DNA from 3 places in the Cupriavidus sp. DF5525 genome. Region 2 is predicted to be linked to each of the others. Evidence: predicted binding sites of a transcription regulator. Region 2 holds the regulator's gene; each other region holds the start of a gene.
The links. The regulator HrcA, encoded in region 2, represses chaperone genes, less so after heat shock. The targets are predictions, from matches to a motif close to TTAGCACTCNNNNNNNNNGAGTGCTAA.
Positions count from the first base shown of each region.

Region 1: the regulator HrcA is predicted to act here: its motif matches at 1,907-1,933, upstream of groES (co-chaperone GroES).
Region 3: the regulator HrcA is predicted to act here: its motif matches at 1,501-1,527, upstream of rpoH (RNA polymerase sigma factor RpoH).

Region 1 is NZ_CP168265.1:1,885,615-1,888,890, reverse strand. It holds gene groL (chaperonin GroEL) at 1-1,424, opposite strand, end outside; gene groES (co-chaperone GroES) at 1,525-1,815, opposite strand; partial or broken gene ABNX08_RS08935 (DUF3622 domain-containing protein) at 2,592-2,723, shown strand; gene ABNX08_RS08930 (hypothetical protein) at 2,739-3,276, shown strand, end outside.
Region 2 is NZ_CP168265.1:1,129,483-1,132,758, reverse strand. It holds gene hemH (ferrochelatase) at 1-842, opposite strand, end outside; gene hrcA (heat-inducible transcriptional repressor HrcA) at 955-1,992, opposite strand; gene ABNX08_RS05385 (NAD kinase) at 2,105-3,022, shown strand; gene recN (DNA repair protein RecN) at 3,076-3,276, shown strand, end outside.
Region 3 is NZ_CP168265.1:325,823-329,098, reverse strand. It holds gene ybiB (DNA-binding protein YbiB) at 1-366, shown strand, start outside; gene ABNX08_RS01645 (pirin family protein) at 386-1,264, opposite strand; gene rpoH (RNA polymerase sigma factor RpoH) at 1,614-2,543, shown strand; gene ABNX08_RS01635 (SCO family protein) at 2,643-3,263, opposite strand.

The sequences.
Region 1 (3,276 bases), 760 kb from region 2:
TTGCCCTTGCCTTCGATAACCTTGGCAACGACCACCGAAGCTTCTTCACCGGCGTTCAGCACGATCTGGCGCAGCGGCTCTTCCATGGCGCGCAGCACGATCTTGATACCGGCGTTCTGGTCGGCGTTTTCGCCGGTCAGTGCCGAGATCGCAGCGCGGGCACGCAGCAGGGCCACACCACCGCCGGGGACGATGCCTTCTTCCACCGCAGCGCGGGTGGCGTGCAGGGCGTCTTCCACGCGGGCCTTCTTTTCCTTCATTTCGACTTCGGTGGCAGCGCCAACCTTGATCACGGCAACACCGCCGGCCAGCTTGGCCACGCGCTCTTGCAGCTTTTCACGGTCGTAGTCCGAGGTCGCTTCTTCGATCTGGGCGCGGATCTGCTTCACGCGGCCTTCGATCGCACCTGCGTCGCCGGCGCCATCGATGATGATGGTGTTTTCCTTGCCGATCTCGATGCGCTTGGCCTGGCCCAGGTCGTTCAGGGTGGCCTTTTCCAGCGTCAGGCCGATTTCTTCAGCGATGACGGTGCCGCCGGTCAGGATGGCGATGTCTTCCAGCATGGCCTTGCGGCGGTCGCCGAAGCCCGGGGCCTTGACGGCGGCGGTCTTCAGGATGCCACGGATGTTGTTGACCACCAGGGTCGCCAGGGCTTCGCCTTCGACGTCTTCAGCGATGATCAGCAGCGGGCGGCCGGCCTTGGCCACTTGCTCCAGCACCGGCAGCAGGTCGCGGATGTTCGAGACCTTCTTGTCGAACAGCAGCACGAACGGGCTGTCCAGCTGGACAACTTGCTTTTCCGGGTTGTTGATGAAGTACGGCGACAGGTAGCCGCGGTCGAACTGCATGCCTTCCACGACTTCCAGCTCGTCGGCCAGCGACTTGCCGTCTTCAACCGTGATCACGCCTTCCTTGCCGACCTTGTCCATGGCTTCGGCGATGCGCTCACCGATCGAGGTGTCGCTGTTGGCCGAGATCGCGCCAACCTGGGCGATTTCCTTGCTGGTGGTCGTGGGCTTGCTGACCTTCTTCAGCTCTTCCACGGCAGCGGTAACAGCCTTGTCGATGCCGCGCTTCAGGTCCATCGGGTTCATGCCGGCGGCAACGTACTTCATGCCTTCGCGCACGATCGACTGGGCCAGCACGGTTGCGGTGGTGGTACCGTCACCGGCGTTATCGCTGGTCTTGGAAGCCACTTCCTTGACCATCTGGGCGCCCATGTTCTGCAGCTTGTCCTTCAGCTCGATTTCCTTGGCCACGGACACGCCGTCCTTGGTCACGGTCGGGCCGCCGAAGCTGCGCTCCAGCACCACGTTACGGCCCTTCGGGCCCAGGGTCACCTTGACTGCGTTGGCGAGGATGTTTACGCCTTCCACCATCTTGGCACGTGCGGCGTCGCCGAAAATTACGTCTTTTGCTGCCATGTCTTGAATCTCCGAATCTGGAAAGACCGTCGCGCGCCTTCTCTATATGAGAGGGGGACGGTCGGGAATCTGGGGTATTTGTTGGTGCGACGGGCGTCGATTACTTGGCAACCACGGCCATGATGTCTTCTTCGCGCATGACCAGCAGTTCCTGGCCATCCACCTTCACGCCCTGGCCGGCGTACTTGCCGAACAGAACGCGGTCACCCACCTTGACGTCGAGAGCGATATTGTGGCCCTTGTCATCCTTCTTGCCCGGGCCGACGGCCAGGACTTCGCCCTGGTCGGGCTTCTCGGCGGCGTTGTCGGGAATCACGATGCCGGACGCGGACTTGGTTTCGTTGTCCAGACGCTTGACGATCACGCGGTCGTGCAGAGGGCGAAGGTTCATGAATGCTCCTAGATATGCAAGTGTTATTCGAACAAAACGGCCAGCCACGAGGGCAATGCCGTCTGAAATTTGGTGTATCGAACAGGCGCTATTAGCACTCCGCCCTGACGAATGCGAATGATGGGGATGGAGTATGGGCATTTCAAGACCGGATTTGTGGAAAAACTGAGCTTGTGCTTGCGCACGGCCATGCTCTCCTCAGAACGCGGGAGAGACCGTGGCTGGGATGCTACTGAAAAACGAAGCATCGGCACTTTGCGGGGATCGCAGCCTCATAGATGTGACGATGCCAATTCGATGCAACCATAGTCTTGGACTATTCGCTTCTGCGTGCCTGCTTCAAGGCAGCCAGGACGAGGGTTTCCGCCCAGCAGCGGTTTCAAGGCCGCCAGTATCAGTGGCACAGTCAAAGGCGAGGCCGCGAGCTTCAATTCAGCGAGTTTGACTTCGCGGAAGTCTCCTTGCGAGACGGGACTAATACCAGTGCTCCATTGTTAGGCCCAGAATTAAATCGCGCAGATATTTCCATACATGCCAAGGAACTGGATGCTCGGATTTTTTTCATCGAACATCTTCAACTATATACTTAAGAAGAAGCTTACCTTCCAAACTGTCGCTCGCACGGTGCATGCACTTCATGCAAACACTGCAGGATCCAGCGCGGCGATGGATTCATTCATAGCGCCAACTATCAAGGAGAGCGAGAGCTGGGGCGGCGCTTAGCGTCGCGCGCTATCCCTCCCCGGTCCGAACGCCGGGGTTTCTCGCACTGACCGATGAAGTATTGCACTACAGTAACCATGGTCGATGGCCGGTTTTGCGCTCGCGTAGTTCGCCGCAGAACCTCCAGGGGCACCACAATCGAACGAGAGCGGAAAGGTTTCGCCTCGCGCCAGGAAGCACACGAATGGGCGGAGAAGGAGTTGGCCGACTATCTGCGCCAGCGTGAGGCCCTGAGAGTTCGACGCCGCGAGAGCAAGCGCCGGCGGCGGACACTCGTTCAAGAGCTTGGACCGCGGAGCAACGCCAAAATGCAAAGCAGCATGGTTCGTGTCGAGGCCTTGCAGGCATATACCGAGCCTTTCCAGCCAAACTCGCCGGATGCTGCCAGATTGTTGAGTGCCATTCGATCTCTTCCGGGAAATAAGATTGTGACCGTCTCCACGCGCCAAAATCCGAAGGCCTACGACATCGCTGAGAATGGGGCTGTCGGATACACACCTGGCCATGAAGCGGATTTTCTGAAGTCGCTTGATGATTGTCTTTGTGGCTACGCAAGCGCGGGCATAACGATTCGCCAGTTCATTCCCGGGACCAGCACAACAATAAAGAACTCCAGCGGCAAGGAAATTTCGATTCCTTGGAAAGCGCTCTATGGGGTTTACATCTCCGGCGACGGCATCCGACCATTGCCCGCAGAAGAGGTCAAGCGTGCCGCAAACCACGCAGTCGATGGAACAC
Region 2 (3,276 bases):
ACCTTGCCCAGCTCGGCCAGCGTCGGGGCCGTGTACGGCTGCAGCCATTCCGCCTTACCGAAACGAGACTGGAACGTCACCTGGTATTGTCCCGGCTGCAGGTCCAGCGCCTCGCCCAGCAAGCGGCCGGTCTTCAGGCACTCGCAGTGGTACGGGTCGCCCAGCTCCAGCGTGCGCCGCGGCACGCCGTGGAACGACAGGATCAGCTTGTCGCCGTGGGCGAAGTCCGGCATGCCGTGCCGGGCCCAGTAGGCGCCGACCTGCTGGTGCAGTGCCGAAATATAGGCCGGGTGGTCATGGAAATGCTTGACCAGCCGCAACTCGGGCTGGTTGCGCCACTGGCCGAGCACGCGGAACACCTCGTCGAACGCGGTCGCCGTGGTGGTGCCCGAGTATTGCGGGTACATCGGCAGCACCAGCACCTGCTCGCAGCCCTGGCGGCGCAGCGCCTCCAGCACCGACGCGATCGACGGGTTGCCGTAGCGCATCGCGCAGGCCACCGTCACCTCATGGCCGTTCTGGTTCAGCAGCCGCTGCAGCGCATGCGCCTGCCGCTCGCTGTAGACCAGCAGCGGCGAGCCCGTCATATGCGCCTCGCGCAGCCAGATCGATTCGTACTTGAGCGCCGAGGCGCGCGAACGCAGCGGCAGGATCACACCGTGCAGCAGCGGCAGCCAGGCCGCGCGCGGGATCTCCACCACGCGCGGGTCGGACAGGAACTCCTTCAGGTAGCGCCCCACCGCCTTGGGCGTGGGCGCGTCGGGGGTGCCCAGGTTGACCAGCAGGATCGCCGTGCGTGGCGCCTGGCCGTGCTGGTAGGCCGGTTCGGGAGAAAACGTCATGTCGCTTCCGGGTTGGCGCGGCGAGCGCAGATAACGAGCGCTCGCAACACGCTTCGGCAATATTTGCCGCGCTCGGTAGGAATGGGGCAGCTTTTGAGACCGGCCAGCCGTGTCACTGGTTCTGGCTCAGCGCGCTGGACAGCAGCCGCGCGGTGATGTCGACGATGGGGATCACGCGCTCGTAGGCCATGCGCGTGGGGCCGATCACGCCCAGCGTGCCGACGATCTGCCCGTCGACTTCGTACGGCGCGGTGATGACCGCCATGTCTTCCAGTGGCACCAGCCGGCTCTCGCCGCCGATGAAGATCTGCACGCCCTGGGCGTGGCTGGACACGTCCAGCAGCTGCAGCAGGCTGGTCTTGTGCTCGAACACGTCGAACAGCCGGCGCAGCTTGTCCATGCTGGAGGCCAGGTCTTCCACTTCCAGCAGCTTGCGCTCGCCGCTGATATAGACGTGGTCGTCCTCCTCGTCCTCGACGGTGCTGCCGGCCTCGACCGCCGCCTGCATCAGCTGCGACATGTCGCGGCGCAGGTCGCGCAGTTCCACGCGCAGGTGGTCGCGAACCGAGTCGAAGCTCATGCCGGCGTAATGCGAGTTGAAGTAGTTGGCCGCCTCGATCAGTTGCGCCGGCGTATAAGCCAGTTCGGTCTGGATGATGCGGTTCTGGACGTCGCCTTCAGGGCTGACGATGATCAGCAGGATGCGCTTTTCCGACAGCCGCATGAATTCGATCTGCCGGAACGCCTGCGCGCGCCGCGGCGTCATCACCACGCCGGCAAAGTGCGACAGGTTGGACAGCGTGCGCGCCGCCATGGTGATCATCCGCTGCGGGCCCAGCTGCTGGCCGCCGAGCTGGTCCTGGATCTGGCCGGTCAGCTCGGCCAGGTCGGCGTTGCGCTCGAGCGGCTTGGCCGTCAGCATGGAATCAACGAACAGCCGGTAGCCGCGCGGCGTCGGGATACGGCCAGCCGAGGTGTGCGGGCTGGAGATAAAGCCCATCTCCTCCAGGTCGGACATCACATTGCGGATCGTCGCCGGCGACAGGTCCAGCCCCGAGTACTTGGACAGGGTGCGGGAACCGACCGGCTGACCTTCCGCGATGTAGCGCTCGATCAGGGTCTTGAGCAGCGTTTTGGAACGTTCATCCATGATGTCCCGATTTTACGCAAGTTTTGGACCTTCCGGCGCCCGGCCTCGCCCGGCGCCGGGTTCCGCACCCGGCATGCTGACAACGGTTACGGCGGTATGGTCTAATCCCGGCATGTCCGCCCCCCCCAAAGACAGCGCGTTGCGCACTCCGTTCAAGACCGTCGCCCTGGTGGGCCGGTATTCCACCGCCGGCATCGAAGGGCCGCTGGAGGAGATCGCCTCTTATATCCTGCGCAACGGCCAGGATGTGGTGTTCGAGCGCGAGACCGCGCTGGCCACCGGGCTGACCGGCTACCCGGCCCTCTCCGCCGAGGAGATCGCCGAACAGGCCGATGTCGCCGTGGTCCTGGGCGGCGACGGCACCCTGCTGGGCCTGGCGCGCCAGCTGGCCGGCCACGAAGTGCCGCTGATCGGCGTCAACCACGGGCGGCTCGGCTTCATGACCGATATCGCGTTGGAAGACGCGCATACGGTATTGCCCGACATGCTCGACGGCCGCTACGAGGCCGAGACCCGGCTGCTGCTGGAATCGCGCGTGGTGCGCGACGACATGGATATCTTTTCCGCGCTGGCGCTGAACGATGTGGTGGTGAACCGCTCGGGCATCTCCGGCATGGTCGAGCTGGCGGTGTCGGTGGACGGCTTTTTCATGTACAACCAGCGCTCGGACGGCCTGATCGTGTCGACCGCCACCGGCTCGACCGCGTACGCGCTGTCCGCCGGCGGCCCGATCCTGCATCCTACGCTGTCCGGCGTGGTGCTGGTGCCGATCGCCCCGCACGCGCTCTCGAACCGCCCGATCGTGCTGCCGCACGACGCCGAGGTCACCATCGAAGTGGCCAGCGCGCGCGACGCGAGCGTCAACTTCGACATGCAGTCGCTGACCTCGCTGCTGCCGGGCGACCGCATTGTAGTGCGGCGCTCGGAGAAGCACATCAACCTGCTGCACCCGGTCGGCTACAACTACTACGCCACGCTGCGCAAGAAGCTGCACTGGCACGAGTATCCGTCCGAAGACAACCGCCTCTGAGCCGCCCCCCAGCCCGAGCCCGACCCACCGGACCGACACCCCCTCACGCCACGATGCTGCGCAGCCTGTCCATCCGCGATTTCGTCATCGTCGACACGCTCGACCTGGATTTCACGTCCGGCTTCACCGTCTTCACCGGCGAAACCGGCGCCGGCAAGTCCATCCTGATCGATGCCCTGGCCCTGGTGCTGGGCGAGCGCGCCGATGCCGGCGTGGTGCGCGAAGGCGCCCCGCGCGCCAGCGTCAGCGCCACC
Region 3 (3,276 bases), 800 kb from region 2:
CTGCGGCTGTACAGCTATACGCACCCGGAATACCGCGAGACGCTGACCGACTACTTCTCGAACGAACCCGCCAACGTGCTGCTGGCACGCGGGACCGAAGGCGAAGTGGTGGCCGATGCGCGCCGCAACAGCCGCATCGACTGGCTGCATGAAGGGCACCAGCAGACGCTGGTCGATCCTGTCGGGGGCTCGCTGGCTGAAGTGCCGGAGCTGCCACCCGGCAGCGATGTCGATCAGACCGCGGCCTGGATCCGGCGCGTGCTGGATGGCGCCGTGCCGGTACCGGCGCCGATCGCCACGCAGATCGAGGCGATCCGGGAATGCCTGCGGCAGGGCACCCGGGTGACCTGGGCCAGCCCGGTCTGAGCCGGCCCCTTTCCTTCCCTTAAGGCTTGCGCGGCGGCAGCGGGATGCGCTCGTTCTCGTCTCCCGGCACCCGTGGGAACTGGTCATCCTCCCAGCGCCTGGCGGCGGCCTCGATCGCTTCCTTGCTGCTCGCGACGAAATTCCAGTAGATAAAGCGGCGGCCGTCGGTCGGATCGCCGCCCAGCAGCATCACGCGCGACGGCGCCGTGGCCAGCAGCGTGGCGCTCTGGCCGGGCGTCAGCACCACCATGTGTTCCGCCGGCAGCGGCTCGCCGTCCAGCGTGACGGCGCCGTCCACCGGGTAGATGCCACGCTGGGCATGCTCGGCCGGGATTTCCACGCTGGCGCCCGCGTCCAGTTCGATCGCCACATACAGCGTGCGCCTGAACACCTTGACGGGCGAGGTCTTGCCGAATGCATCGCCGGCGATCACGGTCATGCGCACGCCGGGCCGCTCGATGCGTGGCAGGGTCTCGGCCGGATGGTGGAAGAACGACGGCTCGTCGGTTTCATGCGATTGCGGCAGCGCCACCCAGGTCTGGATGCCGTGCAGCCGCGCGCCCGCCGCGCGCACATGGTCCGGCGAACGCTCGGAGTGCACGATGCCGTGGCCGGCGGTCATCCAGTTGACGTCGCCCGGACGGATCGCCTGCTCGCTGCCCAGGCTGTCGCGGTGGATGATCTCGCCCTCGAACATATAGGTAACGGTGGCCAGGCCGATATGCGGATGGGGGCGCACATCGGCTCCCTCCCCGGGCGGCAGTTGCACCGGCCCCATATGGTCGAAGAAAATAAACGGCCCTACCGTCTGGGTTGCCGCTGCAGGCAGCAGCCGCCGTACGGTGAAATCGCCCAGGTCGCGCACATGCGGCTTGAGCAAGTGTTCGATAGCAGACATAACTTCTCCGGTGGAATAAGAGAGGCTCGCAAGCATGCCAGCGTGGCGCCGCTTGCGTCGAGTGTAGCCGCTGGTGCAACAAATCATTCCACCAGCGGGCAGAACCGGCGGGGCACGCTTTGCTCTAATACTGAGTGCGCCCTGCTGCGAGTATCCCCGACGGCGCTTGATTGCGAAATAGCTATCCAATATGCTATGACAATCGTCGGGAACTATCGCAACAGTCAGGACTCCAATTAGCACTCACCCGGCCTGAGTGCTAAGATGCGTTGCAGTGCCGCCGCCCATCCCAAGAGAAGGTGCGCGGCGCACCGGCAACCGAACCGCCGGATGCGAAAGGAGCCATTGAGTGAACGCAGTCTTGTCTGCTGACCAAAATCTGACCCCCAGCCGTCTGCCGACGGCCCCGAAGCACGGGGGTAGCCTGGCGCTGACCTTCCCGGCCACGCTGGGCAATCTCGACAGCTATATCCAGGCTGTCCACCGAATTCCGCTGTTGACCGCGGAGGAAGAGCAGCGCCTGGCGCGCGAACTCCGCGACCACGATTCCGTTGACGCGGCCCGCCGCCTGGTGATGTCCCACCTGCGCCTGGTCGTGTCGATCGCCCGCCAGTACCTGGGCTACGGCCTGCCGCACGCCGACCTGATCCAGGAAGGCAATATCGGCCTGATGAAGGCGGTCAAGCGCTTCGACCCCGACCAGGGCGTGCGCCTGGTGTCGTACGCGATGCACTGGATCAAGGCCGAAATCCACGAGTACGTGCTGAAGAACTGGCGCATGGTCAAGGTGGCGACCACCAAGGCCCAGCGCAAGCTGTTCTTCAACCTGCGCAGCCACAAGCAGGGCTCGCACACGTTCACGCCGGAGCAGGTCGAGGCGGTGGCGCGCGAGCTGAACGTCAAGCCCGAAGAAGTGATGGAGATGGAAACCCGCCTGTCGGGCGGCGACCTGGCGCTGGAAGGCCAGATCGACGACGGCGAGGAGGAATTCGCCCCCATCGCCTACCTGGCGGACAACCATAACGAGCCCACGCGCGTGATGGAAGCCAAGCGCCACGACCGCATGCAGGTCGAAGGCCTGGAAGAAGCGCTGGCCAAGCTGGACGAGCGCAGCCGCCGCATCATCGAGGCGCGCTGGCTGAACGTCGAGGACGACGGCTCGGGCGGCGCCACGCTGCATGAGCTGGCCGCCGAGTTCGGCGTCTCGGCCGAGCGCATCCGCCAGATCGAGGCCGCGGCAATGAAGAAGATGAAGGGCGCGCTGCAGGCCTTTGCCTGATCCCGCTGCCCCGCCAGAAGCAAAAAGGCCGGTCCACTGGACCGGCCTTTTTGTTTGCCTGCTGGGCGCGGCTGCGGCGTTATGCCGCACCCCGGGGCATCAGGACAGCAGCTGTTTCAGGTCGTGCGCGATCGGTTCCGGGCCCTGGCCGTGGCGGATAAACAGGCGCAGGCGGCCATCCGGGTCGAATACATAGCTGCCGGCGGAATGATCCACCGTGTAGTTGTTCGGCGACGAGCCCGGCACCTTGGCGTAGAACACCTTGAAGTCCTTGGTCACCTTCTGCAACGCGGCTTCGTCGGCCGGGCGCAGGCCCAGGAAGCGCGGATCGAAGGCAGGCACGTACTGGGCCAGCAGCGCCTGCGTGTCGCGCTCCGGGTCGACCGTCACGAACAGCACCTGCACGCGGTCGGCGTCTGGGCCCATCTTCTCCATCACGGCCTTGAGCTCGGCCATGGTGGTCGGGCACACGTCCGGGCAATGGGTGTAGCCGAAGAACATCACCACCGCCTTGCCTTTGAAGTCGGCGATATGGCGCACCTTGCCGGTATGGTCGGTCAGCGAGAAGTCCTTGCCGAAGTCGGCGGCACCGCTGATGTCGACATTGCGGAACGATGCCTTCTGCTGCCCGCAGGCGGCCACGGCCAGCGCAAGCACGGCCAGCAGGGAGAAGCGGCGGAAGGCGGAAAACAGGCCGGAGGCAGGACTGGGGCGGGGCATGCGGCGGGAACCG